DNA from 4 places in the Gottfriedia sp. NPDC056225 genome. Region 1 is predicted to be linked to each of the others. Evidence: riboswitches for the same ligand, from Rfam matches in the RefSeq annotation. Region 1 holds a riboswitch; each other region holds the start of a gene.
The links. A riboswitch is a leader RNA that binds a small molecule or an ion and turns the genes downstream of it on or off. The one in region 1 is predicted to bind S-adenosylmethionine.

Region 1 (8,192 bases):
ACTCCACAGTATGTTTAAAAAATTCTTCTGTTGCGATTGCACCAGTAGGGTTATTTGGATAATTAATAAATAAAATTTTACTAGCATCTAAAACTTTCTGAGGAATTAAGCTATAATCTGGTAAAAATTGATTTTGCTCAAGTAACGGAAGCATATAAGGTACCGTTTTAGAAAGAGAAATACCAGATAAATAGTCAGGGTATCCTGGGTCTGGAACTAAAATCGTATCTCCTTCGTCACATAAACAAAGTGGTAACTCTACTAATCCAGCTTTTCCGCCAAATAAAATAGCCACTTCTTCTTCTGGGTCTAAGTCAACATCATACTCGCGTTTATAAAATTCTACAACAGCTTTTTTTAATGTACTCATCCCTCTAAAAGGTGAATAACGATGAGTTGTTGGATTTTCAACAGATTGCTGCAACGCTTTTATAATATGGTCTGGTGTTGGTTGATCTGGATTTCCTTGACCAAGATTTATCACATCATGACCTTTATTGATTGACTCATTGACTTTTTGAACGAGTGATGCAAAAAATTGTTTAGGTAAATTGTTTAATAGTTTATTATGATTCAAGTTAATCACTCCAAAAATAGAATTTATTTAAGTAGATTAGATCGTTTTGTAATCGAATGATTTTCATGAACGACTGTTGCAATAACTTTCACCATCATATATGCTCGATTTAAAAATGTCTATAAAATTTAGAATAGGGTGAATAAATTATGTTGAAAATTGCTTGCATTCAATCTGACGTTATTTTAGGCAAATCAAGAGCTAATTTTGAGAATATGAAATCTAAAATTATTGAGGCTGTAAAAGAAAATGTAGAGGTAATTGTATTACCGGAGTTATGGACAACAGGCTATTGTTTGAAAGAAATTGGATTGCATACTGCTGATCAAGAGGAAATTATTTCTGAACTCCAGTTAATAGCAAAATCAAATAATGTAACGTTAATTTGTGGATCATTTCCAATTGCGCAAGAAAATGGTGTCACCAATACTTTAATTGTTATAAGCAAAACAGGTGAAATCGTTAAAACGTATGATAAAATTCATTTGTTCCAGCTAATGAACGAGCATCACTATCTTCAAGCAGGTGAGACCGATGGGCTTTTTGAGATTTATGGTTTAACTGCCGCAGGTTTTGTTTGTTATGATTTGCGTTTCCCAGAATGGATCGGAGCTCATTCTCAAAAAGGCGCAAAAGTTTTATTTTTTGTTGCAGAATGGCCAATTCAACGAATGAATCATTGGGAAACATTATTAAAAGCAAGAGCAATTGAAAATCAATGCTATGTCGTAGCATGTAATCGAGTAGGTAAGGATTTAGCGAATACTTTTGGAGGAGGCTCGATGATAATCGATCCTTGGGGAGAAGTAATTTCAAAAGGTAGTCCGAATGAGGAAATCATTTTTGGCGAAATTGATCCTAAAAAAGTCGATGAAATACGCGGTACAATCCCAATCTTCGAAGACAGAAGAGAAGGAATCTATAAAAAATTACAAAAAAGTAATTGACAAACTAAAATTCTTTAAATTAAAATACGAGTATAAAATCAAATATGCGAACTCTTATTTCGAGTAGGCGGAGGGATTTGGCCCGATGATGCCCAGCAACCGACTGTAATACCATTGTGAGATGGGGCGTAATAAATACGCCTGAGCTTAATTGCTCAGTAAGGCACGGTGCTAATTCCAACAGAAAAGTAATTTTCTGGTAGATAAGAGACGAAAGCCAATTAACATTGCCTCTTTTCGTCTCGGAAAAGAGGCTTTTTATTTTGTCAAAATCGAGGGGGATGAATTGTATGACTGTCATTCAAAGAAAAGAATATAGACCTTTAACAGAGGTAACTGCAATTACTTATTTACAAAAATTAGGTTATTTTACAAATGAATTATGTGAAAGTGTAGAGATCGGCGATGGAAATTTAAACTTAGTTTTCAAAGTTACACCAGTAGGAAGCGAAAAAGGCTTAATCATAAAACAAGCTTTACCTTATGCAAAAGTTGTTGGTGAAAGCTGGCCTCTGACATTAAATAGAGCAACAATCGAGAGTAATGCAACAAAAATATATAATGATTTAATTCCATTACATTCACCGGAAATTTTAGAACATGATGAAGAGCAAGCTGTAACAGTAATGGAAGACCTTTCACATTTACAAATTTTACGAAAAGGCTTAATTGAGAAAAAGAGTTACCCGTTTTTGGCAGAACATATCGGTGATTTTTTAGCAAAATCGTTATTTTTTACTTCTGATTTCGGAACAACTCCAGCTAAGAAAAAAGAGCTAGAGTATCTATTTAACAATCCAGAACTTTGTGATATAACAGAAAATCTTGTTTATACTGACCCATACTTTAACTGCGAAACAAACAGTTATGAAGCAGAGCTAACAGAAGTAATTCAAGAACTTTGGAATGATGAAGCTCTACAAATAGAAGTAGCAAAGTTAAAATTAGACTTTTTATCAAAAAAAGAAGCGTTATTACACGGAGATTTACATACAGGAAGTATTTTCGTGTCTACAACAGAAACAAAAGTTATTGACCCAGAGTTTGCGTTTGTAGGACCAATCGGGTTTGATTTAGGTCAAATTCAAGCGAATTTAATTTTTCAACTTTTCAGCCGAACTGAGCAAAAAGAAGAAATTGTTGAACATATTTTAAACATTGAAAAAGTTTTTAATGAAACATTTATTCGATTATGGGAAGAGCATAGTGTTAGACCATTTAACCAACAGGCTCTAATTAAAGAAAAATTAGAGGGGTACTGGGTGGACGCAATTGGAGTAATTGGATGCGAATTAATCCGAAGAAGTATCGGTCTTGCTCATGTTGAAGATATTGATTCACTTGAGGAAAATCAAAAAATTCAAGTAAAGAAAAAAGTCTTAAAATTCGGAGCATTTTGCATTAAAAATAGATTTAATATTAACAATATTGGTAATTTAATAATTGGATTGGAGAAATAATCGATGACTACATTACAGCAAATACCCGAATCTTTACAATGGAACGGTGAGAGTTTAAAAATTTTAGATCAAACGAAATTACCAACTGAAATTTATTATTTTGATGCAACTACATTGCTTGATGTACGAGAAGCAATCGTTAAGCTACAAGTAAGAGGCGCACCTGCGATTGGTTTAGCAGCAGCTTATGGTCTATATTTAGGCGTTCGAGAAATTCAGACTGAACAGATCGATGAATTTCATACTCAAGCAAGAGTATTAGCTGATGAATTAATTAGCGCAAGACCTACTGCAGTAAATTTAGCTTGGGCGGTTGAAAGACTAATTGGAGCTAGCAAAGAAGCAAAGACAGTTTCTGAGGCTAAGTTAATCATTATGGAAGAAGCGATCAAACTACATGTAGAAGATGAAGCGACTTGCAAGGAAATTGGTGAAAACGCTTTAACATTATTGCATAATGGAGCGGCTGTATTGACACATTGTAATGCAGGTAGTATTGCTACAAGCCGATATGGTACAGCGCTTGCGCCATTGCACTTAGCAAAAGAAAAAGGCTGGGAAATTTCTGCGTATGCAACAGAAACAAGACCAGTATTTCAAGGCGCAAGACTTACATCTTGGGAGCTAAACCAAAGCGGTATCCCAGTTACATTACTAACTGATAATATGGTCGGCTACTTATTACAAAATAAAAAAGTGGACGCAGTCATTGTTGGAGCTGATCGTATTACTGCAAATGGTGACACTGCAAATAAAATTGGAACATTACAATTAGCGATATTAGCAAACTTTTATCAAATTCCATTTTATGTAGCTGCGCCTTTATCAACAATCGATACATCAATCGAATCAGGTAATGAAATTGTCATCGAACAACGCGACCGAACGGAAGTAACACATATCGGAAATATTCAAATTGCACCTGAAGGAATTAATGTTCTTAACCCAGCATTTGATGTAACACCGAATGAACTAATAACAGCAATTATTACAGAAAAGGGAATTGTTTCGAGTAATTTTAAAGAAACATTCAAAGGTTGGGAAGAAGTTTAATATAAATAATGCATTATCTAGTGAATTAATACAAAGTTATTCCGAAATTATTTATATAGGAAGAAACTAGTAAAAAGTAATTACGAGCGGATGAGTATCTTTATGTGAGTTTGTATATTCCTATGAATTTAGATGTACTATTTTTGCATTAACTAAACGATTTTTATAATTGAATATTAATAGAAACAGGATGCCTTAAAAGTGTAACATTTTTAGGCATCCTTATTTTTATATTTATAGGAAATTCAAAAATAAGAGTAGTTTGAGTTGAACGTGCAAATTAAACTGTGAAAGGTGCGATTAAGTAAAGTGAAACTGCAAATAAAGGTCGTAGTGCAAATAAAACTAGAGAATCTGCAAATAAAAATAGTGAAACTGCAATTAAATTAACAGGAATTCTAATTTGGATAAGATATTACCCATACGGGTTAGGGTATCTGATCATAACAATTGCTCAAAAGTAGATGCACAAAAATAAAAATTTAGTAAATTTGCGCTAATTCACCTTAAATGAAGTAAAAAAGTAACGAAAACAGCTGGAAATCTATAAATGAGGATCATACATGCAAATCTAAATGAAAAATACTTCAAAAATACCCACATTTAGCTGTAAGACAGACGAAGAACTGCAATTTTTTTGGAATTTAAAATAGGCCGCCTATGTGTCGATACGCTGACCATTCGGATGGGCTCTTTTTTTTAAATAAATAGTAGAATTTTAATAAATATTGCATAGAATAAAAAACAAATAATTTCATGTTAGATTTTCTAACATCATATTGACAGATTATCTGACATGGAATAAAATACTAATAGAAGAACGAAAGGAGCATTGCTATGAATGATCAAGTAAGACGCTCAACGCCACTTTTCCCGATTGGAATAGTCATTTCGTTAACTGAATTATCTGCAAGACAAATTCGATATTATGAAGAGCATGATTTAATTCGACCGGCACGTACTGAAGGTAATCGTAGATTATTTTCTTTCAACGACGTCGATCGATTATTAGAGATAAAAACATTTATCGAACAAGGCTTGAATTTAGCAGGAATTAAAGAAGTACTCCATTTAAAATCGTCAGAAAAATCCAAAGAAACTGTCGTGCAACAAGTTATAGTTGAAAAATCAATATCAGATGAACAGCTTCGAAAAATGCTTCGCCAAGAGTTATATCAAAATGGTAAATTAGGAAAAACTTCTCTACGCCAAGGAGATATGTCTCGATTCTTTCATTAAGATATTGATTAAGACCGGATTTTTCTAGCTTTTATATTTATATGGGGGGAAATATAAATGATTAAAGAAACGATTTTAAAATCTGTTGATAAATATAGCCTTGAGTTTGTACAGTTATTTTTTACAGATATAGAAGGGGTATTCAAACATTTAGAACTACCGATTACTCAAATTGAAAAAATACTTAACAACGAAACTATGTTTGATGGCTCAAGTATTAATGGCTTCACGAAAATTGAAGCAAGTGACATGATGCTTTTTCCAGATTTGAATACTTGGAAAGTTGATGTTACAGAGAAAGTTGGACTTTTCATTTGTGATGTTCATTATCCTGATGGGACACCGTTTGAAGGTGATCCAAGAAATGTATTGAAACGTGCAATTGAAAAAGCAACTGATAAAGGATTTACTTCATTTAATGTCGGCCCTGAACCAGAATTCTTCTTATTTTCTAAAGAAGGAAATCAATTAGTGCCAAATGACAACGGTGGATATTTTGATGTAGCTCCCCTAGATAAAACAGTTACAATACGTCGTGAAATTACGAAAGCACTTCAGTCATTAGGATTAGAAGTTGAGGCTTTACATCACGAAGTCGCAATCGGTCAACATGAGATCGATTGGAAATACGCACCAGGATTACAAACAGCTGATAATATTCAATTATTTAAATATACAGTTAAAACAATTGCTGAAAAACATGGTTTAGTTGCAACATTTATGCCAAAACCAATATTCGGTGAAAATGGCTCAGGTATGCATTGTCATATGAGTCTAGGAAATGATAATGGTAATGCATTTTATGATCAACATGATTCAATTGGGTTATCTGAAACAGCTCGACAATTTATTGCAGGTGTATTAACACACGCTCGAGCAAATGCTTCAGTCACAAATCCAACTGTTAATTCATATAAACGTTTAGTGCCAGGTTATGAAGCGCCAGTCTATGTAGCTTGGTCACAAAGTAATCGTACATGTACAATTCGTATACCAGCTGCAAGAGGTGCAGGTACTCGAATCGAAGTACGAAATCCAGATCCATCTGCAAATCCATATTTAGCTTTAGCTGTATTACTTTCTGCAGGATTGGATGGAATTGAAAGAAAATTAACTCCTCCATCTGAACGTAGTGAAAACTTGTATAAGATGGATGATGTAACAAGAAAAGCAGAAGGAATTGAAACATTACCTGGAAGCTTACTTGAAGCAGTTGCAGAACTAGAAAACAGTGAATTTTTACAACAAGTTTTAGGGAAACACGTATTTTATTCCTTCCTTCAAAACAAAAAAGAAGAATGGGATGCATATCGACTGCGTGTATCAGAATGGGAAAAAGAAACATATTTAAACTGCTAATCACTAAAATTTAAAATAAAAAAAATAGAAAAGTGGAAGTAGAATCTCTCTACTTTTCTATTTTAAAGTGTGTTAGACTAATTTTGTTTGTTGCATACGAAAGGGGAACTTTTATAATGGCTAAGTTTACTAAAGAAGATATTTTCCGTATTTCAAAAGAACAAAACGTAAAGTACATACGTTTACAATTTACGGATTTACTAGGAATTATCAAAAACGTTGAAATTCCAGTAAGTCAGCTTGAAAAAGCTTTAGATAATAAAATGATGTTTGACGGTTCTTCAATCGAAGGATTCGTTCGTATCGAAGAATCAGATATGTACTTATTCCCAGATTTAGACACTTGGGTAGTATTCCCATGGACTGCTGAAAAAGGAAAAGTAGCTCGTTTAATCTGTGATATCTACAATGCAGACGGTACTCCATTTGAAGGAGATCCTCGTAATAACTTAAAACGTATGTTAAAAGAAATGGAAGCTTTAGGCTTCACGGATTTCAACTTAGGACCTGAGCCAGAATTCTTTTTATTTAAATTAGATGAAAAAGGCGAACCAACTCTTGAATTAAACGATAAAGGTGGTTATTTCGACTTAGCTCCAACTGACCTAGGTGAAAACTGCCGTCGTGATATCGTTCTTGAACTTGAAGAAATGGGCTTTGAAATCGAAGCATCTCACCACGAAGTAGCTCCAGGACAACATGAAATTGATTTCAAATATGCTGGCGCAATCAAAGCTTGTGATGACATTCAAACATTTAAATTAGTTGTAAAAACAATCGCACGTAAACACGGTTTACACGCAACATTCATGCCAAAACCATTATTCGGTGTTAACGGTTCAGGTATGCACTGTAACTTATCATTATTTACAAATGGCAAAAACGCATTCTACGATGAGTCTGGTGAATTAGGTTTAAGCGAAACTGCACGTCACTTTATCGCAGGTATCTTAAAACACGCACCAAACTTTACAGCTGTTACAAACCCAACTGTAAACTCATACAAACGTTTAGTACCAGGTTACGAAGCTCCATGTTACGTTGCTTGGTCTGCAAGAAACCGTAGTCCACTAATTCGTATTCCTGCATCTCGTGGTTTAAGCACACGTGTAGAAGTACGTTCAGTTGACCCAGCTGCAAACCCATACTTAGCATTATCAGTATTATTAGCAGCAGGCTTAGACGGAATCAAAAACAAATTAGAAGCTCCAGCTCCAGTAGACCGTAACATCTACGTTATGTCTAAAGAAGAGCGCGAAGAAGTTGGTATCATCGACTTACCAGCAACTTTAGCAGCTGCACTTGACCTATTAAAAACTGATGAAGTTATCGTAGGTGCTTTAGGATCTCACTTATTCGAACACTTTGTAGAAGCAAAAGAAATCGAATGGGATATCTTCCGTACTCAAGTTCACCCTTGGGAAAGAGATCAATACATGTCAGTATATTAATCAAATCAACCCTTGACGCTGTTGGCGTTGAGGGTTTTTTCTATTAACGGGCTATTTTCGTATTATAAAATATTTCAAAAAATGCCCGATAAATGCCCGGAAAATT
Region 2 (8,192 bases), on a different contig from region 1:
AAACATTTATTTTTAGAATTAACTTTTTTAGGGGGAAATAAAATGGAACAACAAATTAATTATTATAAGTTAGCACCTGAAGCAATTAAAATAATGATGGAAATGGAAAAGTATACTAAATCAACGGGTATAGACCATAAACTTCGTGAACTTATTAAAATTCGTGCTTCACAAATTAATGGTTGTGCATTTTGCATTGACATGCATACCTCTGAAGCAAGAGAAATAGGAGAAACGGAACAACGTATATATTGTCTTACTACATGGAAAGAGTGTGCTTTTTATACAGAAGCAGAAAAAGCAGCGTTAGAGTTAACAGAGCATATCACATTGATCCCGAATAAAGGTGTGCCAGGAGAACTCTATAATCGTGTTAGTAAACACTTCAGCGAAAAGGAATATGTAAATCTTGTCTTTATAATCAATCAAATTAACAGCTGGAATAGAATCTCTATATCAATGGGGAATACACCAACTGAAAGATAATTATGTCTTTTATAAAAAAAGCATCCAGATAAACAGTTTGGATGCTTTTGCACTTTAGGATTTATAATATGGCATTAAATTAATAGCGAAATTTAATTTTTTATCACTGATTAAAAAAGGGCTATCCAAAAGTCATTAAATCTGACTTTAGGACAGCCCTTACATTTTTATTTATTAAATTATTTTAAAGGTCCACCAAGCTCAGCTAATTGAGCGTCAAAGCCTTCAAACTTTTTGAAGTTTTCTTGGAATTTTTTTACTAATTCAAGAGCTTTTTGATCATATGCTGATTTATCTTCCCAAGTTGTTGATGGAACTAATACGCTATCAGGTACACCAGGTACATGAGTTGGAATTGCTAATCCGAAAAACTCATCTTGTGTAGTTTCAATGTTGTTTAAATCTCCTTCAAGTGCAGCGTGAACCATTGCTCTTGTGTAAGAAAGATTCATACGTTTACCAACGCCATATTCTCCACCAGTCCAACCAGTGTTTACTAAGAATACATTTACATTATGTTTTTCAATTTTTTCACCAAGCATTTTTGCATATTCTACAGCTGGAAGCGGTAAGAATGGTGATCCGAAACATGTTGAGAATGTTACTTGTGGAGATGTAACACCACGCTCAGTACCTGCTAATTTACTAGTAAATCCACTTAAGAAGTGGTACATTGCTTGCTCTTTTGTTAATTTGCTGATTGGAGGTAATACTCCAAATGCATCAGCAGTTAAAAAGATAATTGCATGTGGATGTCCAGCAACGCTTGGCTCAATGATATTTTGAATTGCTTGCATTGGGTATGCAGCACGAGTATTTTCTGTTAAAGTTGTATCATCATAGTCAGCTAAACGGCTATCAGATTTAACAACTACATTTTCTAAAACAGTTCCAAATTTAATTGCAGAGAAAATTTGTGGCTCTTTTTCAAAAGTTAAGTTGATACATTTAGCGTAGCAACCGCCTTCAATATTGAATACACCATTATCTGACCAGCCATGCTCGTCATCACCGATTAATTTACGGTCTGCATCAGCAGATAATGTAGTTTTACCAGTTCCAGAAAGACCAAAGAATAATGCTACATCGCCTTCGCTACCAACGTTGGCAGAACAGTGCATTGGTAAAACATTATTTTGTGGTAATAGGAAATTCATGATAGAGAAAATAGATTTTTTCATTTCTCCAGCGTATTCAGTACCACCAATTAAGATTATTTTCTTTTCAAATGATACAATAACAAATGCCTCTGAATTTGTTCCATCTACTACTGGGTCTGCTTTAAATGTCGGAGCAGAAACAATTGTAAACTCAGCTTCATGAGTTAGAAGTTCTTGCTCAGTTGGGCGAATAAATAATTGATGAGCAAATAGGTTGTGCCATGCAAATTCGTTAATTACTTGGATAGGTAAACGGTACTCAGTATCTGCGCCAGCAAATCCTTTGAATAAGAATAGTTCGTTACGATCTTTTAAGTAGTTAAGTACTTTGCTATATAATTTTTCGAATACGTCAGCAGAGATTGGTTGGTTTACTGAACCCCAATCGATTAAATTTTCAACAGATGCCTCTTTAACAATAAATTTATCCTTAGGTGAACGTCCAGTATATTTGCCTGTTGAAACGCTAACTGCTCCTGTTGACGTTAAAATTCCTTCTTGTCTTGTTAGGACTTTTTCAACTAACTCAGAAACGCTAAGTTGGTTATACATTTGATTACTAGTAAGTAATTCGTTTAATTCAAAGTTTACATCAACTGTCTTCATATACTAATACCATCCTTTAAATATATTTGTCTGCCATGTAGGTATCTCGATAAATAGTATAACACATTTATTTTAATAGTGTATACTATTAGTTAGTAAAATGTGTTATGAATTTCATTAAAAAATAAATTTGAGTAAAATGATTTAATTAATAGGTGTAATTTCGTCAAAAGAATATGATAAATAGTAATTTCCATTTAAATAGAAATTAAAAGTTATTGTAGAATTATGTTAAAAGTAATGATGAAAGTTGTTGACAAGAAAGTGAAATTTTAATATGATACTTTTCATACGGATACTCTCTTATCCCGAGTAGGTGGAGGGATACAGGCCCTACGAAGCCCAGCAACCTCACTTTTAGTGAAAGGTGCTGAACCTGATGCAAGACTTTTTTTTATGTCTTGAACGATAAGAGCGAAAGGCAAATAACCAAGAACCCTTTCCTCAGGTAATATTTGATAAGAGGAAGGCTTTTTTTTTGCTCAAAACTTAAATACAGTGGCAATTTCGTAATTTACACTGAGTTATCTTTATCTTAAATGGGAAACATAGGAATAGGAACAAACTTTTTATTCTTATGTTGAGAAAAAAGAGATCCGTCAATTCAATTTAGGAGGGGACTCAATGTCACAACGTCGTTTATTTACTTCAGAATCAGTTACAGAAGGACATCCAGATAAAATCTGTGACCAAATCTCAGATTCAATTCTTGATGCAATTTTAGCAAATGATCCGAATGCTCGTGTAGCAGCGGAAACATCAGTTACAACAGGTCTAGTACTTGTTGCAGGTGAAATCACAACTTCTACTTATGTAGATATTCCAAAAATCGTTCGTGAAACAATCCGTGAAATCGGTTATGATCGTGCAAAATACGGATTTGATGCAGATACATGTGCAGTTTTAACTTCTATTGATGAGCAATCAGCAGATATCGCTTTAGGTGTAGACCAAGCGTTAGAAGCACGTGAAGGTAGCATGTCAGATGAAGAAATCGAAGCAATCGGAGCAGGTGACCAAGGTTTAATGTTCGGTTTTGCTGTAAATGAAACACCTGAATTAATGCCACTTCCAATTTCATTATCACACAAAATTGCTCGCCGTTTAACGGAAGTTAGAAAAAATGAAACAGTTTCTTACTTACGTCCAGACGGTAAAACTCAAGTAACTGTTGAGTATGATGAAAACAACAAACCAGTTCGTATTGATGCAATCGTTGTATCAACACAACATGGTCCAGAAGCTACTCAAGCTCAAATCGAAAATGATATTAAAGAACTTGTAATTAAACCAGTTGTACCAGCTGAGTTAATTGATGAAAATACAAAATTCTTTATCAACCCAACAGGTCGTTTCGTAATTGGTGGACCTCAAGGTGATGCAGGTTTAACAGGTCGTAAAATTATCGTTGATACTTACGGTGGATATGCTCGTCACGGTGGTGGCGCATTCTCTGGTAAAGATGCAACTAAAGTTGACCGTTCTGCTGCTTACGCTGCACGTTACGTTGCGAAAAACATCGTAGCTGCTGGCTTAGCTGATAAAGCTGAAGTTCAATTAGCATATGCAATTGGTGTAGCTAAACCAGTTTCAATCGCTATTGATACTTTTGGTACAGGTAAAGTTTCAGAAGAAAAATTAGTTGAAGTAATTCGCAACAACTTCGACCTACGTCCAGCTGGAATTATCAAAATGCTTGACTTACGTCGTCCGATTTACAAACAAACTGCTGCTTATGGTCACTTCGGCCGTACAGATATCGATCTTCCTTGGGAGCGTACTGACAAAGCAGAAGCTTTAAAAACTGAAGCAGGTCTATAATAATAAGATTAAGGCTGAATACGGCATTTGCTGTATTCAGTCTTTTTTTGTTTATACAGAGTTACATTCTAGTAGAAGACAAATATAGATAGGCATACTTAAAAATGATTTTTCATAGGTTTAAATGACTAAATCAAAGTTTTAAATGGAGGAACCTATGAAGGCAATAATTTGTACAAAATACGGTCCACCAGAAGTTCTTCAGCTAAAAGAAGTTGAAAAACCTACTATAAACGATGATGAAGTATTGATAAAAATACATGCTACAACCGTAACAGCAGGAGATGTAAAACTACGAGCCTCAGATTTCCCTTTTATGTATTGGCTACCTTCTCGACTTATGTTTGGCCTAACAAAGCCGAGAAATAAAATACCAGGTTGTGAGCTAGCAGGAGAAATAGTCAAAGTAGGGGAAAAAGTGAAAAGTTTTAAAATAGGTGACCATGTTTTCGGGTATAGCGGATTTTCTTTTGGTGCTAATGCTGAATATATTTCTTTACCTGAGCAAGGAGTGCTTACCAAAAAGCCAATTAATATGTCATTCGAGCAGGCTGCAGCTGTGCCTGTGGGAGCTATTACTGCACTTCATTTTTTAAGAAGGAGTATTATCCAAAACGGGCAAAGTGTGCTTATTTATGGCGGTTCGGGAAGTGTAGGAACTTATGCGATACAACTCGCAAAATATTTCGGCACAGAAGTTACTGCTGTGTGTAGTACATCAAACTTAGAGTTGGTTAGATCTCTTGGAGCAATAGAAGTGGTCGATTATACAAAAGAAGATGTTACGAAAAGTAGGAAAACTTATGACATTATTTTTGATACGGTAGGCAAGACTTCTTTTTCAGACTGTAAAAAGTTACTGAATAAAGATGGGACCTATTTATTAAGTGCAGTATGGAAGCCCTCAGTGTACTTTAAAGCATTTTGGAATAATTTGACCAGTAATGAAAAAGCCATCCTTGGAGTAGCAAATATGAACAAGGAAGATTTGAATTATATTAAAGCACTTATTGAAGCTGACAGATTAACAGCTGTGATAGATCGGCATTATCCACTTAATCAAATTGCTGAAGCACATCATTATGTAGAACAAGGGCATAAGAAGGGGAATATAGTAATTAATATTCGAGGTAATAATCAACTGTAAAATCATAATATAAGAATCCCTCAAAAATTGATTTTGAGGGATTCCTTAATTTACAAGTTTTTTTATAGATTTTCATTTTGCTGTCTTATTTCTTCACCAGCTAAAATCATATTTGCAGTTTCAATTTTGCGAAGTTCATCCACTGAATGACCAGGGTCAAGATTATTAAGGTTCGCTTGTATTTTCATATGTTCTTCATTTATAAGGGGTTTATATTGTTTAGTCAAATTATTACCTCCATATATATAGTAGAAACGTGAAGAAATTCTTCATAGTAGTTAGTCTTAACGATTTGACTAACTTCATTCAAAAGATGAAATATCGATTTACTTGCTTAATTCATTAACTAATTTTTGATAGGTGTAAAAAGCAGGCTTAGGTGAATAATCATCCTTCATAATGCCAAATTGATGAAATAGATCGTCTTTTGAGCTATCAGCATCCCTTAAACCGAAAAATTCATAATGAGTAATATTTAGTTCCTGGTGAAGTGCGTAGACCGTTCGAACAACTTTTTCAAGGACGTCTGATTGCTTTGCATACGATCTTTCTATTTGAATAAACGGATTTTTCCCGGTTGGCCATCCATTTTCCGTAATATGAATTGGAATTGTTGTAGGGATTCTATTGCGATTTAACGTATCTCGAAATTTACGGAGTATATTTTCTACTGAGATTGCAATTTCCTCAATTTCCAGTGGTTCCTCAAATACATCCACATAAAAATTATGACCGACATAATCAATTGAATGAATTAATTCATCTCCACCAATATTCATTAGGCTCTCCCAAAAATGTGGAATTGTTTTTTCTCCCTCAGGAACCGAACCAAACCCGATTTTAACTTTTAAATTATTTTTTGTAATTTCTTCTTTTGCAATAATTATTCCTCGTACAAGTGCTTCAAATACATATGGTTTCGATCCATCCATAAACGATAAATTAGGTTCATTCGTAATTTGAATTGATTCAAGTAAAGGACCATATTCCTTAATTACTTTACGAACGAAATTAAACCAATATTCTAGTGACAGACTTTGGTCCATAAGGCATCCGATTGTTAAATCACCTAATAACCCAGAGTTCTTATAGCGATTTAAAGCATTAAATACTTTTTCTTCCGTTTCTGGTCCCATATAGACAGCGTACATTCTAGGTAAAAGCCGATTAGCATTATCTTTAAGCTCTTTTAGTGCGGATGATATTTTTTCATAATTATCTTCTGGTCCAGTAGCTAATCCTATAGGTGTACCGGCTACGCTAAGAGGATAGATTCCGAAAGTTAATCCGTTTGATTTCATAATACCTCTCCTTTTTATAGTAAATTATTGTTTACTATTTTAAATGTAGTTTATTTGTAAAATGTGTTATAATCTAAACTAAGGTCGAATAAATAATAAACCTTTATTTACTATATGTCAATTTGGAAATTTTTGTACAGGAAGGTATGAAAGTCGCATGACGAATTCAAAAACACACCAAATAGCAGAGAAATTTATCCAATTACTCCCGCTAGTTTTTAATAAGTTTAACAAGCCAGGTTCAAAAAATTCACTAAAGAATAAACAGGCTGAGTTAACCCATCTGCAAAGTCATATACTTGAGGAATTATTTCAAACACCTGAAGGAATTTCACTAACAGAGCTAGCTCAAAATATTAGTATTTCTAAACAGCAAATGACCCCATTAATTATGAAATTAGAAGAAAAAGAGTATGTATCCAAAATTCAAGATGCTAATGATAAACGAAGCGTAAAAATTGTCCTTACGGAAAAAGGGAAGAAAGTTGTCTCTAAACGATGGGAAGATTTTTATCATATTTTTATCGAAAGGTTAGGGCAGCTTGATGAAGAAGACTTGTTAGATTTAGATTACTCAATGCACAAGATTATACGAATACTTGGGAAAATAGAATAGAGATTATATTGAAGGAGTGGAGTCAATTTCGGCTCCATATTTTTTTGGCCATTTTTAAGAAATGATTAAGAGAAAATCCTTATTTATTAAAAAATTATAACAGTTAAATATAACTATTTTGGTAAAAAATGGTAGATTTGTTGTAGTTTAGTAAATATAATTGTAATCGGTATTCATTATTAAGAACTAGTAGGTCGTTAATGTTGGAGGAATTATGAAAAAAAGGATTTTAATTATAAGCTTTATAGTGGCGCTCTGTTTAGGCGGAGGTTATTGGTTTTATGTATATGCTTGGGATTCTAGTGCGAAAGTGATTGCAAAAGAAGATGAATTAACAAGGACTAGTTTCTTAAAAGATAAACGTGCAGTTATTTACTTTTCAACCACTGCTGATCAAGATATAAATGGAGATGGCTTGAGTTATGCAGTGTTTGTTGATGAAAATGGACAAGCAAAAAGTGTAAAAATGAAAGGTTTAGAACTTGGATCTGTCACAAAAAGTCCGAATCAAGTATTTCTAGAAGATAAAAATCATATTCAAATTCTTGGTGACGAATACAAGGATTTTCAAATGAAGAAAAGCCAATATACTGGGGAACGATCTGGTTACATAAAAGGAAAAGACCTTTTCTTTAGTATTTATAACAGTGGATTCAGTAAAAAAGATGGATATAATTCGGATGTTCGTTTTGGCAATAAAAATGGTTTCCAGACCGGCACGATACCCAGCTATATTGTAGCTTCTGGCCAAGTAGGGGAGAATATTTATATATTAACTAATGATCCAAAAAATCCAAAAGAATTCAATTTACAAGAAGTAGTTCTAAATAATAAAGTAGGTATCAAGCAATTAAGTAAATTTGAAACGAAAGATGAAGTAAACCCGGATTCACAAGTATTAGCGGATCAATATTTTTATTACATAATCGCTTCAAATGCATCAATTGATGAACATAACAAGGATGAAATTCTGTTAAGGATTGATAAGAAAACATTGAGATTAGACACATTGCCACTTGTACACTATTCTAATATTGAAGATGTTAGAAGCACGA
Region 3 (8,192 bases), on a different contig from region 1:
GCGAGTAGAGGGACAGCTTCGTGGTATTTTAAAAATGATGGAAGATGATAAGGATTGTAAAGAAGTCATCACTCAATTATCAGCAGTTAAATCAGCTTTGGATCGTACGATTGGTGTAATAGTAAGCTCGAACTTAGTTGACTGTGTCCGAAATGCGAGTGAAAATGGGCAAGATGCTGAAGATTTAGTAAAAGAAGCTGTAAATCTTCTTGTAAAAAGTAGATAAAATGCGAATTTGCACCGTTTTTTATTTTCATATCATATACCCATAGGGGTAACAGTATATATAAGAGATATTTTTTTGTTTGGTTATATACCCCAACGGGTATAAAGAACGATAAGGAGAAAGAATATGACAACGAAGAAAACAAATATCATTCTATTTAGTGGAGATTACGATAAAGCGATGGCAGCTTACATTATTGCGAATGGAGCAGCAGCTTTTGATCATGAAGTAACTATTTTTCATACATTTTGGGGGTTAAATGCTCTACGTAAAGATGAGCATGTAGCAACGAAAAAAGGTTTTATTGAAAAAATGTTTGGAAAAATGATGCCTAGAGGCGCAAATAAAATGGGACTTTCTAAAATGAATTTTGCCGGTTTTGGGCCCAAAATGATTAAGGATATTATTAAAAAGCATAATGCACTACCATTGCCGCAACTAATTGAGATGGCACAAGAGCAAGAAATCAATTTAGTTGCTTGTACAATGACTATGGATTTACTAGGACTTCATTCAGAAGAATTATTAGATAATATTGAGTATGCAGGTGTAGCAGCTTACATTGGTGAAGCCGAGGAAGGTAAAGTTAACTTATTTATATAATTAAAAAGGGGACTTGATTAACATGAAAGAAATAACTTCGATTGAACTTGAGAATCATTTAAAAACTGGTAAAGAAGTAAATATAATCGACGTTCGCGAAGTAGATGAGGTTGCTGCAGGTAAGATTCCTGAGGCTGTTCATATACCGCTTGGATTGATTGAATTTCGATTACACGAATTAGATAAATCAAAAGAATATATCATGGTCTGTCGCTCTGGTGCTAGAAGTGGTCGTGCAACAGATTTCCTACAAATTCATGGGTATAATGCAACAAATATGATCGGCGGCATGCTTTCTTGGGAAGGAAGCGTGGAATAATTTTTTGAATAAATAGATACCCATGGTGGTATTTAATGTACGGAGGACTGAAAATGGAATTCATAAAATCAAACGTAAAATTAGATGCTAAAGGCTTAGCATGTCCAATGCCGATTGTGAAGACAAGAAAGGCAATGAAGGAATTAGAAAATGGGCAAGTAATCGAGGTTCAAGCAACTGATCGAGGATCAAAGGCAGATATTAAAGCTTGGGCTGAAAGTACTGGAAATCAGTATTTAGGAACAATCGAAAACGGTGAAGTATTATTACATTATTTAAGAAAATCTTCGGATGAAAATACAGTAGAAAAAAAGTTTGAAAATGTCATATCGAATGATGAATTAAACAAAAAGCTACAAAGCGAAGATGCTATCATATTAGATGTAAGAGAAGAAGCAGAATATGTGTTTAATCATATACCAAATGCTGTATCGATCCCTTTAGGTGAATTAGAAAATCGCCTGACTGAATTAAATAAAGATAGAGAAATATATATTGTTTGCAGGACTGGAAGCCGTAGTGATCTTGCAGCTCAAATGCTTGTTTCAAGTGGTTTTACAAGCGTATATAATGTTATACCTGGAATGAGCGAGTGGTCTGGAGAAACAGTTAGCATTAGAGGATAATTAATTTTTTTAGAAAAAATAATACGGTAGGGGGTATGAAAAATGACAGTCATTTCAATGTCTGCAGAAGAAATTACAAAAAAAATAATGAATAAAGAAGAGTTATTTATGTTAGATGTTCGAAATACTGACGACTATAATGACTGGAAAATTGAAGGTTTAAATTTTGAACATTTAAATATACCTTATTTTGATTTACTTGATGGGGTTGAGGATATTTTACATAATATCCCTTCAAATAAAGAAGTCTTAGTAGTGTGTGCGAAAGAAGGATCTTCTATTATGGTCGCGGAGATGCTTTCAGACGAGGGATTAGATGTAGCTTATCTTGCAGGTGGAATGAAAGAGTGGAGCGAGTATCTAGAACCAGTAAAAATTGCAGAGTTAAAAAATGGTGGAGAACTATATCAATTTGTGAGAATCGGTAAAGGATGTTTATCTTACATGATTATTTCAAATGGAGAAGCTGCTATTATCGATTCAACTCGAATGACGGATATTTACATCGATTTTGCAAACAAGAAAAACGCTAAAATTACACATGTATTAGATACTCACCTTCACGCAGACCATATTTCAGGTGGAAGAAAAATTGCTGAGTTAACGGACGCAACATACTGGTTATCTTCAAAAGATGCATCAGACGTAACTTTTGAATATAGATCATTAGAAGATGGAAATAAAATAATGATTGGTGAGTCATCAATTAGTATTGAGGCTTTATATTCACCTGGCCATACAATCGGTTCAACATCATTTGTAGTTGACGACAGCTTCCTTCTTTCCGGTGATATTTTATTTATCGATTCAATTGGAAGACCTGATCTAGCTGGGATGGCGGAAGATTGGGTAGGTGATCTGCGTGAGACACTTTATAAAAAATATCGAAACTTATCAACGGAATTAATCGTACTCCCATCACACTTCATGGTAGTTGGCGAATTAAATGAAGATGGTAGTGTTTATAAAAAACTTGGCTATTTATTTGCTGAGAATCATGGCTTGAACATTGAAGATGAGAACGAATTTAGAAGAACAGTTACCGAGAATTTACCACCACAACCAAACTCATATCAAGAAATTCGTGAAATGAATATGGGGAAAATAGATTTAGACGAAGAAACGCAAAGAGAAATGGAAATTGGTCCAAATCGATGTGCGGTAAGATAATTAAACAAACTAGGAGGAAACTAAAATGGAATCTACAAAATTATTAGATGCAAAAGGCTTAGCATGCCCAATCCCAATTGTAAAAACAAGAAAAGCAATTGCAGAGATTGGTGTTGGTGACGTACTAGAAATTCATGTTACAGATAAAGGGGCTAAAAATGATCTAGCAGCTTGGGCTAAATCAGGTGGTCATGAATTACTAGAATATGTAGAAGAAAATAATGTATTAAAATTTTGGATCAAAAAAGGATAAATTAATCGATTCATAGTTTCAATTATAGGGGGTCTTCAATTGGACTGGACCTTAATTTTAGTACTGTTTTTAGTGGGCTTTATTGGTTCTTTCATCTCAGGCATGGTAGGGATAGGTGGAGCGATTATAAACTATCCAATGCTTTTATTTGTTCCTCCATTGTTAGGATTTGCATCTTTCACTTCTCATCAAGTTTCGGGGATCAGTGCCGTACAAGTAGTATTTGCAACTTTAGGTGGAGTATTAAGCTATCGTAAAAGTGGCTACTTAAATAAACGAGTTATATTAAGCATGGGAATTAGTGTACTAATCGGAAGTTTTCTTGGTGGATTCGGCTCAAATTTACTTTCAGAGCATGGGATTAATCTTGTTTACGGTATTTTAGCAGTGATTGCGGTCGTTTTAATGTTCATTCCTAGAAAAGAGATTGAAATGGCAGAAAATGGTCAAATTTCAATTAATATTTGGCTTGCGGCGGGTTTAGCATTTGTCGTTGGTACTAGTGCTGGTATAGTTGGAGCAGGCGGAGCATTTCTTTTAGTACCAATCATGCTAACAATCTTAAAAATACCAACACGAATTACAATTGCTTCCTCATTAGCGATTACATTCATTTCTTCAATAGGTGTAACAATCGGTAAAGTCTCTACTGGTCAAGTTACAATTTTGCCTACTATTATCGTTGTAGTTGCCAGTTTAATTGCTTCACCATTAGGAGCAAAAATAGGCAAAAAAACAAAAACGCAGGTTTTACGAGGAATTTTAGCAGTGTTAATCGGATTTACTGCGTTGAAAATTTGGTTTACGATTATTAAAACATGGATTACTTGAATACGGATTTATATAAAAAAGCAGAATAACTTGAAAGAGAGTTTTTCTGTTTTTTTATCGCCCTTTTTTATGTACTAACTAATAGGATTGTAAAAAAAGGAATACTTAATTGTCTACGAACAAACAAGGCTTAAAATTAGTATGTGAGGTATTAACGCTTGTTAGATTATCCGTGTTGAATTACCTCTTGAACCCTTTAAAAAGCTTGAACGGGTTTAACAAATTTATAGCGTAATAGTATCGATGAGCATGTCTACAAATTTACTTAAAATAATACTAATGTTCGTAAAATAAAAAGCAAAAAGGATCTTCATTTTTTTAATGGAAGATCCTTTTTGCATTAAAGCCTTGATAACAAAATTTATCTATTTTTTTAGTATATTAAATTATTTTAAAGTTGAAGTACTTTCTTCGGTTTTGCAATGTTCGCATGTTGAATAGATTTTTACTACTTTTTTATACTCCGCGTACTCAATGGTTTCTTCACATTCTTTACAGATTAAAATTTGCATGAGAAACACCTCCTACACCCACTATAGCACGTTCAATTCGTTATTTCTCCAGGGACTTTACCCACCCTGTGGACGGGAAATGTCCATAGGTAGAGAACGTTGAATTAGCAAGGTTTCTTAACAAAAATCTACTCAAAATATTTTTTTCTTGGTATTAAAAAATAGATCTAAAAACTATATAAAAATATGTTTTTGACAAGCATATGCTAATTAATACAAACAGAAAAACTTACTATTGTTAGCTAAAATTTCTCAAAAAAATTGTAAAATACTACTTGACGTATTAAAAAAAGAGGGATAATATTAACTCAATAATTTTAAAACTTAATAAATTCTATTACTTATCCAGAGAGGTGGAGGGACTGGCCCTACGATACCTCGGCAACGGGTTTGTTATTTCGTAACAAATACCGTGCTAATTCCTGCAAATCGTTTAAGCGATTTGAAAGATAAGAAGTAAAGTGGCTTATATATTTAACCCCTCTTCTTATCTGTGTTATTGGATAAGGAGAGGGGTTTTTTGATAGTTTACAAGAGAAAAAAGGGGGAAACACACATACAAAACCTAGTTTACATATAAGAATACTTTGTTATTTTTAAGATTACTAGCATTGGAGGAATAAATTTGATTGAGATTAAAAACGTCTCCAAGGTTTATCCTGGAAGGCCACCAATTAAAGCGCTAAATAATATTAATATGAAAATTGAGAAGGGGGAGATTTATGGAATCATTGGCTTTTCGGGAGCAGGTAAAAGTACATTGATTCGCTGTTTAAATAGACTTGAAGAACCAACAGAAGGATCAGTTCTGATTGATAGTTTAGACTTGTTGGCTTTGAACGATGAACAGTTACGTAAAACGCGTAGAAAAATTGGCGTTATATTCCAGCACTTTAATCTTCTTTCAGCGAAAACGGTTTTTGATAATATAGCAATGCCGCTTTACCTTGAAGGAAAGAAGAAAGGTGATGTTCAAAAAAAGGTAATGGAATTAATTGAATTTGTTGGACTTTCGGGGAAACAAGATGTTTATCCAGGGCATTTATCGGGAGGACAAAAGCAAAGAGTGGGAATAGCAAGGGCATTAGTAACAGACCCAGACGTTCTGCTTTGCGATGAGGCAACATCAGCATTGGACCCAGAAACAACGAAGAATGTACTGGATCTTTTAAGGAAGGTAAATAAATCCTATAATCTTACCATTTTCCTAATTACGCATGAAATGAGTGTCATTCGTGATTTATGTGACAAAGTTGCCGTCATTGAGAATGGAGAAATTGTTGAAGAAGGCCATGTGTACGATGTTTTTACGAGTCCACAAAAAAGCATTACAAAAAATTTCGTTAACACTGTATTACAACATGAGGTACCCCCTAAGTTATCGAACTCATTGGCAAAGGGAAAATATTATCAATTAGTCTTTTTAGGAGAAAAGGCAGCCAATCCTCTATTATCAGAGGTTCTTAAAAAGTTCGATATTCACCTAAACATTCTTTATGGATCTATTACAGAGCTGCAGGAAAGACCTTATGGTAATTTGCTTGTTGCACTAGAGGGAACAGAAGATGAAAGTGAAAAAGCTATTAAATATATTTTGGAAAAAGGAATAGATGTAAAGGAGGTTGAGTTAAATGGAGCTTAATTGGGAATTCTTCTGGCCACAGTTTCTGCAAGCATGCAATGAAACATTTCTGACAGTACTCGGTTCATTTATTTTTGGAACAATTATAGGTTTGCCATTAGGTATTATCCTAGTTGTAACAAGACCTGGACATATAATGGCAAACAGACCTGTATTTACGGTGTTAAATACTATTATTAATATTTTGCGATCGGTGCCATTTATCATTTTACTAGTTGCCATTATTCCGTTTACTAGATTAATAACTGGAACATCAATTGGTGTAGTTGCGGCAATCGTTCCACTATCAATTTTCGTTGGACCTTATTTGGCAAGATTGATTGAGAATTCAATGCTAGAAGTAGATAAGGGAGTGCTGGAAACAGCCTATGCAATGGGAGCTACAAAGTTTCAAATTATTACTAAGTTTATTCTACCTGAGGCGATCCCATCGTTAATATTGTCATTTACAACAGCAACGATTGGGCTAATTGGATCAACCGCAGCAGCGGGTGCTGTTGGGGCTGGCGGTTTAGGTGACTTAGCGATTACATATGGTTATCAACGTTTTGAAACAATCGTTATTATCATCACAGTAGTATTGCTAGTATTCATTGTTCAAATCATTCAAAGCTTAGGAAATACGTGGTCAAGATATGTGAGGAGGAAAAGAGGATGAAAAAGTTTTTTAGTATTTTTGCAGTAGTATTATTAACAGTTTCGGTATTAGCAGCATGTGGTTCTAAAGAATCATCAGGTAATGGAAAAAAAACAATTAAGATTGGAATAAACGGTGATGACGGTGAACTTTGGAGAATTGTCCAAAAACAAGTCAAAAATGATGGCATTAAGTTGAAAATCATTTCTTTTTCAGATTATGTACAGCCAAACACAGCACTTAATGATGGTAGTCTTGATTTAAATGCTTTTCAAACAATCACATATATGAACCAATTTAAAAAGGATCATAATTTAGATATTTCTGCGATTGGTTCGACTGTTATTGCTCCAATGGGAATTTATTCTCATAAATATAAAAATCTAAATGATATACCAGATGGTGCAACAATTACCATTCCAAATGACGTAACGAATGCAGGACGTGCACTTAAACTATTACAATCTTCAAAGTTAATTAGTTTAGTAGATAATTTTGATCCAAAAGGAAGTATTGAGCAAATTAAAGAGAATCCTAAGCATCTAAAAATCAAACCTATTGCTGCAGGTCAAACAGCTAGATCATTAGATGATGTAGGAGCAGCTATCATTAATAATGGTTTTGCTGTTCAAGCCGGATTAGATCCTGCAAAAGACCCGCTTTATAAAGAAGATCCAAATGATAAATCCGCTATGCCATATATTAATGTTATTGCATCACGTACAAAGGATAAAAATGACAAGGATTATTTGAAAATTGTGAAGGCATACCAATCGAAAGAAGTTCATGATTACATTATTAAACGTGACAAAGGTGCAACAGTTCCGGTTGTTATTACGATTGGGAAAATTAAAAATTTATAAGTATCGTACTTTTGAGTTTCATTCTTATATAAGAGAGCAAAGGGGAGAATAATTACATGACAGTCAAAACTGAAACACATAGAGACCAAATTGTGAAAAGTATTGAGAAATTAAAAGAAACATACATTCAGATTAGTCATCAAATTCATGAGAAACCTGAAATAGGCAATCAAGAGTTTTTTGCTTCAGAAACTCACACTAAAACATTAGTCGAAGCAGGTTTTGATGTAACACGTAATATCGCCGGACATGAAACAGGTTTTGTAGCACGAAAAAAATCGTCTAAGCAAGGCCCAACGATTGCCTTTTTGGCAGAATACGATGCACTGCCTGGTCTTGGTCATGCATGTGGACATAATATTATTGGGACTACGAGTGTGGCTGCAGGAATTGCCCTCGCCGAAGTTATTTCCGAGACAGGGGGAGAGGTTGTTATATTTGGAACTCCTGCAGAGGAGGGGGGACCAAATGGAAGTGCAAAAGGTAGTTTTGTAAAAAACGGATTATTAG
Region 4 (8,192 bases), on a different contig from region 1:
ATATGCTCCAGCACCACCAAAACCATTTGTAATTGAACATGCTGGTAAGCATCCTGAAAATTCTTTTTTACCTGCAGCAGGTGGACATTTTTCAATTTTCTTTTGTAAAATCGGGCAATGTCTTGCGAATATATCATGTCCTTTATCAACAAGTAATACTTTAGCATTCGGCATTTTTAAAGTTAATTCATAGCAAGTAAAGATTCCAGCAGGTCCTGCTCCAACAACGATTACATCATACATTTATATTTACCCCCAAAAGGTTTAAGTTATTTCATTTATTCAACCTAAGATAGAATACCATCAATATGAAAGGGTTTCAAGTAAAAATACGAACAATCTCATTATTTTTATAAAAAATTATTCGTTTATTATTACAAGTGAAACCTTTTCATTATCTTGAATCAATAGTCAACTGGTTTTTTTGTCCAAAATTAGACAATTCAAATTTAAAAATCAATTGATATTAAACATAGTATTTCATCTCATTTAAAGTAAAGTTTAACGTTTGAAATAGAAAAATAACAAATCGGATAGAAACACAATTTGATGAACTTGAATAGTTATATAAATAATAGATTTTTCATATTGGAGTTGGAATAGATGCTAGAAGAAAATTTCAAGGAAAAGGAAGGTAAAGACCAAGAACAGAAAACTAATATAGATGATGACAGTTTACAAGTAAGTCTTGAAAGACAAATTGTGGCTGCCTCATGGGTTAAAGCAGTTGCACAATTGTATGAAACGATTACATTATCAAAATTATATTCAATCGACAAAGATCCAATCTTTCAAGGGAAAAGAGATATCATTTCGGGAATGTGGATTGGTACAGCTGGTCAATTATCCGTAGCTTTTTTCGTTTCTAAGCAATTGTTCACTTCAGATAAAATAAATTTACTTGATTTACAAAGAAAAATTGTGCTTTCTGACTCAATTCAAATAGTTGGTAACGCATTGGCACTTATTGGTGCAGCTGAAGTAATTCAAGAGGAAATTGGTGATGGGGAAATATTCCTTTCATAGTCACATCTATATGAAACTAAAATGCATTTAACTCTTAATTAAAAAAGTGCAATATCAAAAAAACATGTATAAATCCCACAAGAAACCTTGTGGGATTTTGTGTATCATCTTAGATGAAATCCGTTCAATGGTCGAAAAAACCGAACGAAAATTAGTTGGAACGAGAAGAATATACGTCCAAATAATATTATATCAACGAGATTTAATGATTTATCAACGAGATTAAATGATTTATCAACGAGTAATCGTCATTTATCAACGAGATTAATGATTTATCAACGAGTAATCGTCATTTATCAACGAGATTAAATGATTTATCAACGAGTAATCGTCATTTATCAACGAGATTAATGATTTATCAACGAGTAAACGTCATTTATCAACGAGTAAACGTCATTTATCAACGAAGTTCACAGCTTTATCAATATTGTTCAATTTGTGTTCGCTTTTTGAATTAATTATTAGATTTCCCCGTGCCAAGTACTGTTTGTTTTTCTCTTGCTCCTGCATTTAACGCTTTTCGGAAACTTGCAATTAAGTCTTCAAGATCCTCTAATCCAACAGATACTCGAATTAGTGTATCTTTAACACCTAATCTTTCACGTACATCAACAGGTATTGCTGCATGAGACATCTTAACAGGATATGAAACAATTGTCTCTACTCCACCAAGCGAAACAGCAACTGCTACATTTTCGACTGTTTGAAGAAATTTCGTCGTTTGTTCAATTGTTTTTAATGTAAATGAAAGGACTGCTCCTGCTCCGGAAGCCTGCTCAAAATGAATATCGTGACCAGGATGGTTTTTTAATCCTGGGTAATAGACATCCTCAACTTCTTCTTGTTCTAAAAGCCAATTCGCTAATTTTGAAGCAGTTTGTTCATACGCATCCATACGAACCTTTAGTGTCTTTAATCCTCTAAGTGTTAGCCAACAGTCTTGCGGGCCTAAAATTGCACCGAATGAATTTTGGATTGTGTATAATTCTTGTGCAAGTTCTTCAGAATTTACAACTGCTAAGCCTCCGATTACATCGCTATGGCCTGCAATAAATTTTGTTGCGCTATGAACTACAATATCTGCACCTAGGTCTAGTGGTTTTTGTAAATATGGTGATAAAAAGCTATTATCTACAATTACTAGAATGTCATTTTCTTTCGCAAGTTTAATTGCACCTCTTAAGTCAGTAATTTTCAAAAGTGGGTTAGATGGGGTCTCTAAATAAAGTCCCTTTGTATTTGGCTTTATTCCTGCTTCAATCTCCTGTAAATTTGAAGCGTCTACAAATGTGAATTCGATACCAAAACGATTTAATACTTTCGTCGCTATTCTGAAAGTCCCTCCGTAAACATCTTCGCAAATAACAATATGATCTCCTGCTGAGAACAGTGATAAAACAGATGAAATAGCAGCCATCCCTGATGAGAACGCAAAGCCGCGCACACCGTTTTCTAATTTTGCAATTGTATTTTCTAATGCTTCTCTTGTTGGGTTCCCACTTCTTGCGTAGTCATATTTCCCAAAATTCTCAATATCAAATTGGTGAAATGTTGAAGTCTGATAGATAGGAATACTTAATGCACCTGTCGTCGGATCCACTTCATTTCCATTATGAATTAATTTAGTTCCAAATTTCAATTTTATCACCCCAATGCATTTTCTAAATCATTTAATAAATCATCGATATGTTCAATTCCTACTGATAATCGTAATGTATGGTCATCTAGACCAAGTTTTCTTTTAAATTCCTCAGGCATTTCAGAATGTGTTTGAGTATGAGGATACGTTATTAGCGATTCAACTCCACCTAAACTTTCTGCAAATGTAATGACGTTTACACTTCCTAAAACTTGTTCAACTAAACTTAAATCTTTTACTTTAAATGAAATCATTGCCCCAAATCCTGTTGCTTGTTCTTTAATAATTGAATAACCTTTATGTGTTGGTAGTCCTACATAGTACACTTCAGTAACATTCGGATGATTTTCTAAATACTTTGCAAGTACAATCGCATTTTTTTGACTATATTCCATACGTAAGTGCAATGTTTTTATTCCTCTTAAAATTAACCAAGAGTCAAATGGAGCTAAAGTTGCACCCGTTGATTTTTGATAGTAGCGTATACGCTCATTCGTAGATTCTGAGTTTGTCACAACAAAGCCAGCAAGTGTATCATTATGACCACCTAAATACTTCGTTCCACTGTGAACAACAACATCTGCGCCTAGTTCGATTGGTTTGAAGAAATAAGGTGTTAAAAATGTATTATCGACAATCACTAGAATATCTCGTTCTTTTGCAATCTCAACAACTCTTTTTAAATCTGTCACTTTCATCATTGGATTTGAAGGTGTTTCAATAAAAATTCCTTTTGTGTTCGGTTTAAGCGAAGCCAGAATTTCTTCAATTTCAGTTGTATCAATAAAATTATGCTCAATTCCATACGGCGAATAGATTTCTTCAAACAGACGATATGTACCACCGTATAAATCATCTGACACAATCACGTGATCTCCTTTTTTAAATAAACTTAATACTGCTGTAACGGCTGCATTACCAGTTGCAAATGCAACACCAAAATTTGCGTTTTCTAATTTTGCCACAGTATTTTCTACTTCTTCACGAGTTGGGTTTTGTAATCTTGCATAATCATATCCAGTCGATTGGTTTAACCCTGCATGCTTAAATGTTGCAGATTGGTAAATTGGATAACTGATTGCACCAGTTAATGGATCATATCCTTTACTTCCATGTACAGCAATTGTTTCGATTGATTTTTCCTTCGTATTTAAAGCTACTTTTGTCTTAGTCATTATTAAATCCCCCATTTTAGTCAAAATAAAAAACCACTTCCTAAAAAATAAGAAGTGGTTATGTCTCGATAACATATCGCTCTTATCTTCCAGGCTATATACCTGCAGGATTTAGCACTTTCTAGTTTTCACTAGAGTTGCCGGGTTTCGTCGGGCCAGTCCCTCCACCGCTCTTGATAAGATTATTTAATTATATTGATTAGTATATTAAAAACTCTGATAATTATCAATTGTTTTTTTCGAATTATTTAATTATTAATATTTCATTTCCATTCTGCAGGTAGTAAATTTTGATAAAGTGCACTCTTATATCGATCATCAATTAGTAACAAAGTCCCTTTATCCGTTTCTGATCGGATAACTCTTCCACCTGCTTGCATGACTTTATTCATCCCGGGAAAGACATATGCATAATAATACCCATTTTTCCCAACCGAATTAAAATGATCTTTTAAAATATTTCTTTCTAAACAGATTTGTGGCAATCCTACACCGATTACTACGACACCATTTAATCGATCGCCCTTTAAATCGATCCCCTCGGAGAAAATTCCACCTAATACAGCAAATCCAACTAAAGTCTTCTCATTAAGACTATTAAATTGTAATAGAAAATCTTCTCTATCAAATTCTGACATACCATTTTCTTGAACAATTGTTCTAATAGTCGGATACTTAGTTTGAAATAATTCGATACTTTGAATGAGATATTGATAAGAAGGATAGAAAACTAAATAATTTCCTTTACTTTTCGAAATTTCTTTATAAATCGTATCGATTAATCTTTCTAAATTTTTTACACGGTCTTGATATCGGGTTGATAAAGAGTCAATGGTTACTTGAAGTTGTTCTTTACTAAAAGGCGGATCAATCGTAATCGTATAATCACGATCTTGATCGCCAAGCATATCTTGAAAATATTGTACTGGCGTTAAGGTTGCTGAGAAATAAATAGTAGAGCGAAATTTTTTTATAACATCGTTTACTACTTTAAATGGATCAAGGCAAAATAGTTTTACGTGAACCTCACTTTTATAAAGCTCATAGTAGCAAATATACTGTTCATCAAAAAACTCTGCGATTTTAACAAAGTTGAGTGATTCAAAATACGTATCTAGTAGAATTTGTTTATTTTCATCCTCGTCCAATTCCTGCAATTTAATTTCTGCTATTTCATTAAATTTGTGAAGAAGCTCAATTAATTCCTCATCAAATTCCTTTGATACAGGAGCTACAGTATCCTTCCAAATTTTTCTTAATTCTATAAATCGCTTATTAATGACATTTACAGATTCATATAAATCATCTTTAATACTTTTATATCTATTTTTCAACTCTAAAAATTTAGATTTAAAAATACTTGCAGAATACATCTCTCTCGCACGATCTACAAGATTATGAGCCTCGTCAATCAATAATACCGAACTACGTTTATGCTCATCGAATAACCGTTTTAATGATACTCTAGGATCGAAAATATAATTAACATCACAAATAATGGCATCTGAAGAATTTAATAAATCTAACGAATATTCAAATGGACAGACTGTATGTTTTCGGGCATATTCTTCAATTTTCTCTCGTGTAAAAGCCGTTTCAGACGAAAGAATATCAAGCACAGCCCCATTTATCCGATCATAGTATCCATTAGCAAATTCACAATATTCTTTTTGACAAATCGTCTCTTCTTTAAAACAAATTTTATCTTTTGCCGTAATCGTTGTGCATGATATACATAATCCTTGATCTGTCATTCGCTTAAACGCTTCTTCAGCAACAGTCCTAGTAATCGTTTTCGATGTTAAGTAAAACATTCGATTTATACGATCCTCACCCATACTTTTAACAGTCGGAAAAATAGTTGAAACAGTTTTACCAATTCCCGTTGGAGCGATAGCAAACAAATTATTACTTTCTTGGATTGTTTGATATACAGCTCCAGCTAGTTTCCTTTGTCCTTTTCGAAATGAAGGAAATGGAAAACTTAAATCTTTAATCGTTTGATTACGTAATTCAATATGATCATACTTCCATTTTGCAAAAGGATAATAGCTCTCTAACATCTTATACAGATAATTAGTTAAATCATTTTTTGTAAACAAAAGATAAAAGCTCATTTTTTGTTCCGTTAAAATATTCACGTAAGTAAGCTTGATGGTGATCTGTTCAAGTTGCAATTCTTCACAAATAAAATACCCATATACTTTTGCTTGAGCCCAATGAACCGGATAAGAATTTTCATTTATTTCATTCAAATCCTTCATTGTTGATTTAATTTCTTCTATTATGTATTGATCATCATTTAATAATAATCCGTCACATCTACCTTCAATTTGAAATTCCAATTGTTTATATGGGACAGTTCCAGAAATATGTCGTTCTTTTACATCAGATTCTCCGTATTCACTTTGAATTTTTTGATGTGCCTTCGTTCCTTCGATTAATGAAACCGAACTTTTATATGTTAAATCAATACTTCCCGCTGTATGAGCATACTCAACTAGCGAACGTACTGAAACTTTTATACAATTTTCCAATTGAGCACCCCCATTTTTGTTCATTTTACCATATTTCGGATTACTTGATTAGGTAGTAGTACTTTAAAATAAAAAAGTTCAAGTTAGGTAAATAACTTGAACTTACAGATTGTTAAAATATAAAATAGTCAAAATATTACTAAGCGATCTATTTGATGGTAAATTTCTTTTGATGATATTATTTATTTGTCTTAATAGATAATTTGTTTGTGGAATACTATCAAACTTTAGAAATGGCTCTGTTCTAAATATAAATTATTGGGATGCTAATAATTTGTAAACAATTTCATTTATTAGATTATAACTAGACGATTTACTGTAGCAAAATAAGCGTGTATATAAATTTTATATTTCTCTAAGTTAAGGGTATTTATAAGAGTCTTCGATGCATGCTTTTTTATTTTGAAGAAGTTGATTGGAACGAAAGGGTGCTCGACTCCTATGGGAAATGCGGGAAGCCTGAGACCCCACAGGCACAGCCGAGGAGGCTCAGGTCTCGCCCCATGGAAAGCGAGCATCCTGTAGTGGAAATCAACATCATATCGCTTCATTTACATTGAAAAATATTGTTGAAAATAACTTGATCTTTTAGTGTTTATAAATAATAATATCAAAAAGCCAACAATCATTAACAATACAAAACTTCAATATTATATTTTCGATAAAATTGCAATAACTTCTCCATATCATCTTTTATTGCTTCTAACGGCACTATAATCGCCTTCATACTTGTAACATAAATATAAAAGTATTTCTTCGTTCCTTTTACTTCAACGATATGATCCCACTTTATTTCGTGAACACTTGATTGTGTAATTTCTTTAATGCCATTCTCATCAACTTTAAGGGAATGCTCGCCGAATAATGATTCGTTACTTTTATTATTTAGAAGTTTCATCATTTTATTTTTACTTGATCTGTAATATAAATTAGGAAAATAAACGTAAATAACAATCGCTACTAACGAAAAGGCAAGTAAATAACCGATTATAGGTTGCTTTAGTAGAAAAGAAATTAGAAATGGAATTACTAAATAAATTAAACTTACAGCAATTCGATTATTAGTTAATGATTTTTGGACAGTTTTTGAGTTTTTCAATTCATGTAAATTAAATTCAATATAATCATCCAAATTTATTTCATAATTAAGTTTCATACTTTACCTCCATTTTCTAATTAATATTTAATTACTAATATTCTAACATTAGTAAAACACAGAAAATATAGATATTTCATCTACAAATATTAAGATGACTTTTCAAGATTCATAGAATTAATTCTTATATTAAGAGTTCGTAATAATTCATTGCAAAAGTTCTATTATAACTTTCATAAAGAAACTTGTCTTAAAGTAATTAAGCCTAAATGAACGTCAACTTATAATAAAAAAGGTAGATTCAACTTATATAAGCTGAATCTACCCTTATTCGTTAAACGACTAATGCGACCCTCAATTTATACAAAACAATTTATTAAGCTCCATCATTAATAAAGCTATATTGTGCCATGTATAAATTATAATAATGACCTTTTAATCTTAATAATTCTTCATGTGTTCCACTTTCTTCAACGTTACCATTACCAATTACCATGATTTTGTCACAGTCACGGATTGTCGATAAGCGGTGGGCAATTACAAATGAAGTACGCCCCTCTAATAGCTTCTCGATTCCGTTTTGGACTAATTTTTCCGTATGTGTATCGATATTAGACGTTGCCTCATCTAAGATTAAAATACGTGGATTAGCAAGTAACGCACGTGCAAAAGAGATTAATTGTCTTTGACCTAATGAAAGTCTTGAGCCCCTCTCATTA

Region 2: it holds a riboswitch for S-adenosylmethionine, as region 1 does, so the genes downstream of both, metK (methionine adenosyltransferase) here and mtnK (S-methyl-5-thioribose kinase) in region 1, are expected to answer to the same signal.
Region 3: it holds a riboswitch for S-adenosylmethionine, as region 1 does, so the genes downstream of both, ACFCYN_RS03805 (methionine ABC transporter ATP-binding protein) here and mtnK (S-methyl-5-thioribose kinase) in region 1, are expected to answer to the same signal.
Region 4: it holds a riboswitch for S-adenosylmethionine, as region 1 does, so the genes downstream of both, ACFCYN_RS07065 (trans-sulfuration enzyme family protein) here and mtnK (S-methyl-5-thioribose kinase) in region 1, are expected to answer to the same signal.

Annotation. Positions count from the first base shown of each region.
Region 1 is NZ_JBHJTJ010000018.1:28,757-36,948, reverse strand. It holds gene ACFCYN_RS13405 (pyridoxal phosphate-dependent aminotransferase) at 1-586, opposite strand, end outside; gene ACFCYN_RS13400 (carbon-nitrogen family hydrolase) at 730-1,524, shown strand; SAM riboswitch class I at 1,576-1,734, shown strand; gene mtnK (S-methyl-5-thioribose kinase) at 1,815-2,984, shown strand; gene mtnA (S-methyl-5-thioribose-1-phosphate isomerase) at 2,988-4,037, shown strand; gene ACFCYN_RS13385 (MerR family transcriptional regulator) at 4,875-5,276, shown strand; gene ACFCYN_RS13380 (glutamine synthetase family protein) at 5,334-6,635, shown strand; gene glnA (type I glutamate--ammonia ligase) at 6,752-8,086, shown strand.
Region 2 is NZ_JBHJTJ010000005.1:30,702-38,893, forward strand. It holds gene ACFCYN_RS05600 (carboxymuconolactone decarboxylase family protein) at 43-486, shown strand; gene pckA (phosphoenolpyruvate carboxykinase (ATP)) at 666-2,252, opposite strand; SAM riboswitch class I at 2,553-2,667, shown strand; gene metK (methionine adenosyltransferase) at 2,877-4,073, shown strand; gene ACFCYN_RS05615 (NAD(P)-dependent alcohol dehydrogenase) at 4,231-5,220, shown strand; gene ACFCYN_RS05620 (hypothetical protein) at 5,283-5,447, opposite strand; gene ACFCYN_RS05625 (hypothetical protein) at 5,547-6,521, opposite strand; gene ACFCYN_RS05630 (MarR family winged helix-turn-helix transcriptional regulator) at 6,679-7,137, shown strand; gene ACFCYN_RS05635 (hypothetical protein) at 7,352-8,192, shown strand, end outside.
Region 3 is NZ_JBHJTJ010000003.1:78,833-87,024, forward strand. It holds gene ACFCYN_RS03765 (metal-sensitive transcriptional regulator) at 1-226, shown strand, start outside; gene ACFCYN_RS03770 (DsrE/DsrF/DrsH-like family protein) at 353-829, shown strand; gene ACFCYN_RS03775 (rhodanese-like domain-containing protein) at 852-1,148, shown strand; gene ACFCYN_RS03780 (sulfurtransferase TusA family protein) at 1,202-1,774, shown strand; gene ACFCYN_RS03785 (MBL fold metallo-hydrolase) at 1,817-2,944, shown strand; gene ACFCYN_RS03790 (sulfurtransferase TusA family protein) at 2,970-3,197, shown strand; gene ACFCYN_RS03795 (sulfite exporter TauE/SafE family protein) at 3,237-4,028, shown strand; gene ACFCYN_RS03800 (GapA-binding peptide SR1P) at 4,415-4,540, opposite strand; SAM riboswitch class I at 4,879-4,996, shown strand; gene ACFCYN_RS03805 (methionine ABC transporter ATP-binding protein) at 5,166-6,182, shown strand; gene ACFCYN_RS03810 (methionine ABC transporter permease) at 6,172-6,840, shown strand; gene ACFCYN_RS03815 (MetQ/NlpA family ABC transporter substrate-binding protein) at 6,837-7,682, shown strand; gene ACFCYN_RS03820 (M20 family metallopeptidase) at 7,739-8,192, shown strand, end outside.
Region 4 is NZ_JBHJTJ010000007.1:7,910-16,101, forward strand. It holds gene ACFCYN_RS07050 (NAD(P)/FAD-dependent oxidoreductase) at 1-243, opposite strand, end outside; gene ACFCYN_RS07055 (hypothetical protein) at 604-1,026, shown strand; gene ACFCYN_RS07060 (trans-sulfuration enzyme family protein) at 1,481-2,665, opposite strand; gene ACFCYN_RS07065 (trans-sulfuration enzyme family protein) at 2,671-3,840, opposite strand; SAM riboswitch class I at 3,920-4,023, opposite strand; gene ACFCYN_RS07070 (ATP-dependent DNA helicase) at 4,104-6,377, opposite strand; gene ACFCYN_RS07075 (YcxB family protein) at 7,006-7,533, opposite strand; gene ACFCYN_RS07080 (ABC transporter ATP-binding protein) at 7,850-8,192, opposite strand, start outside.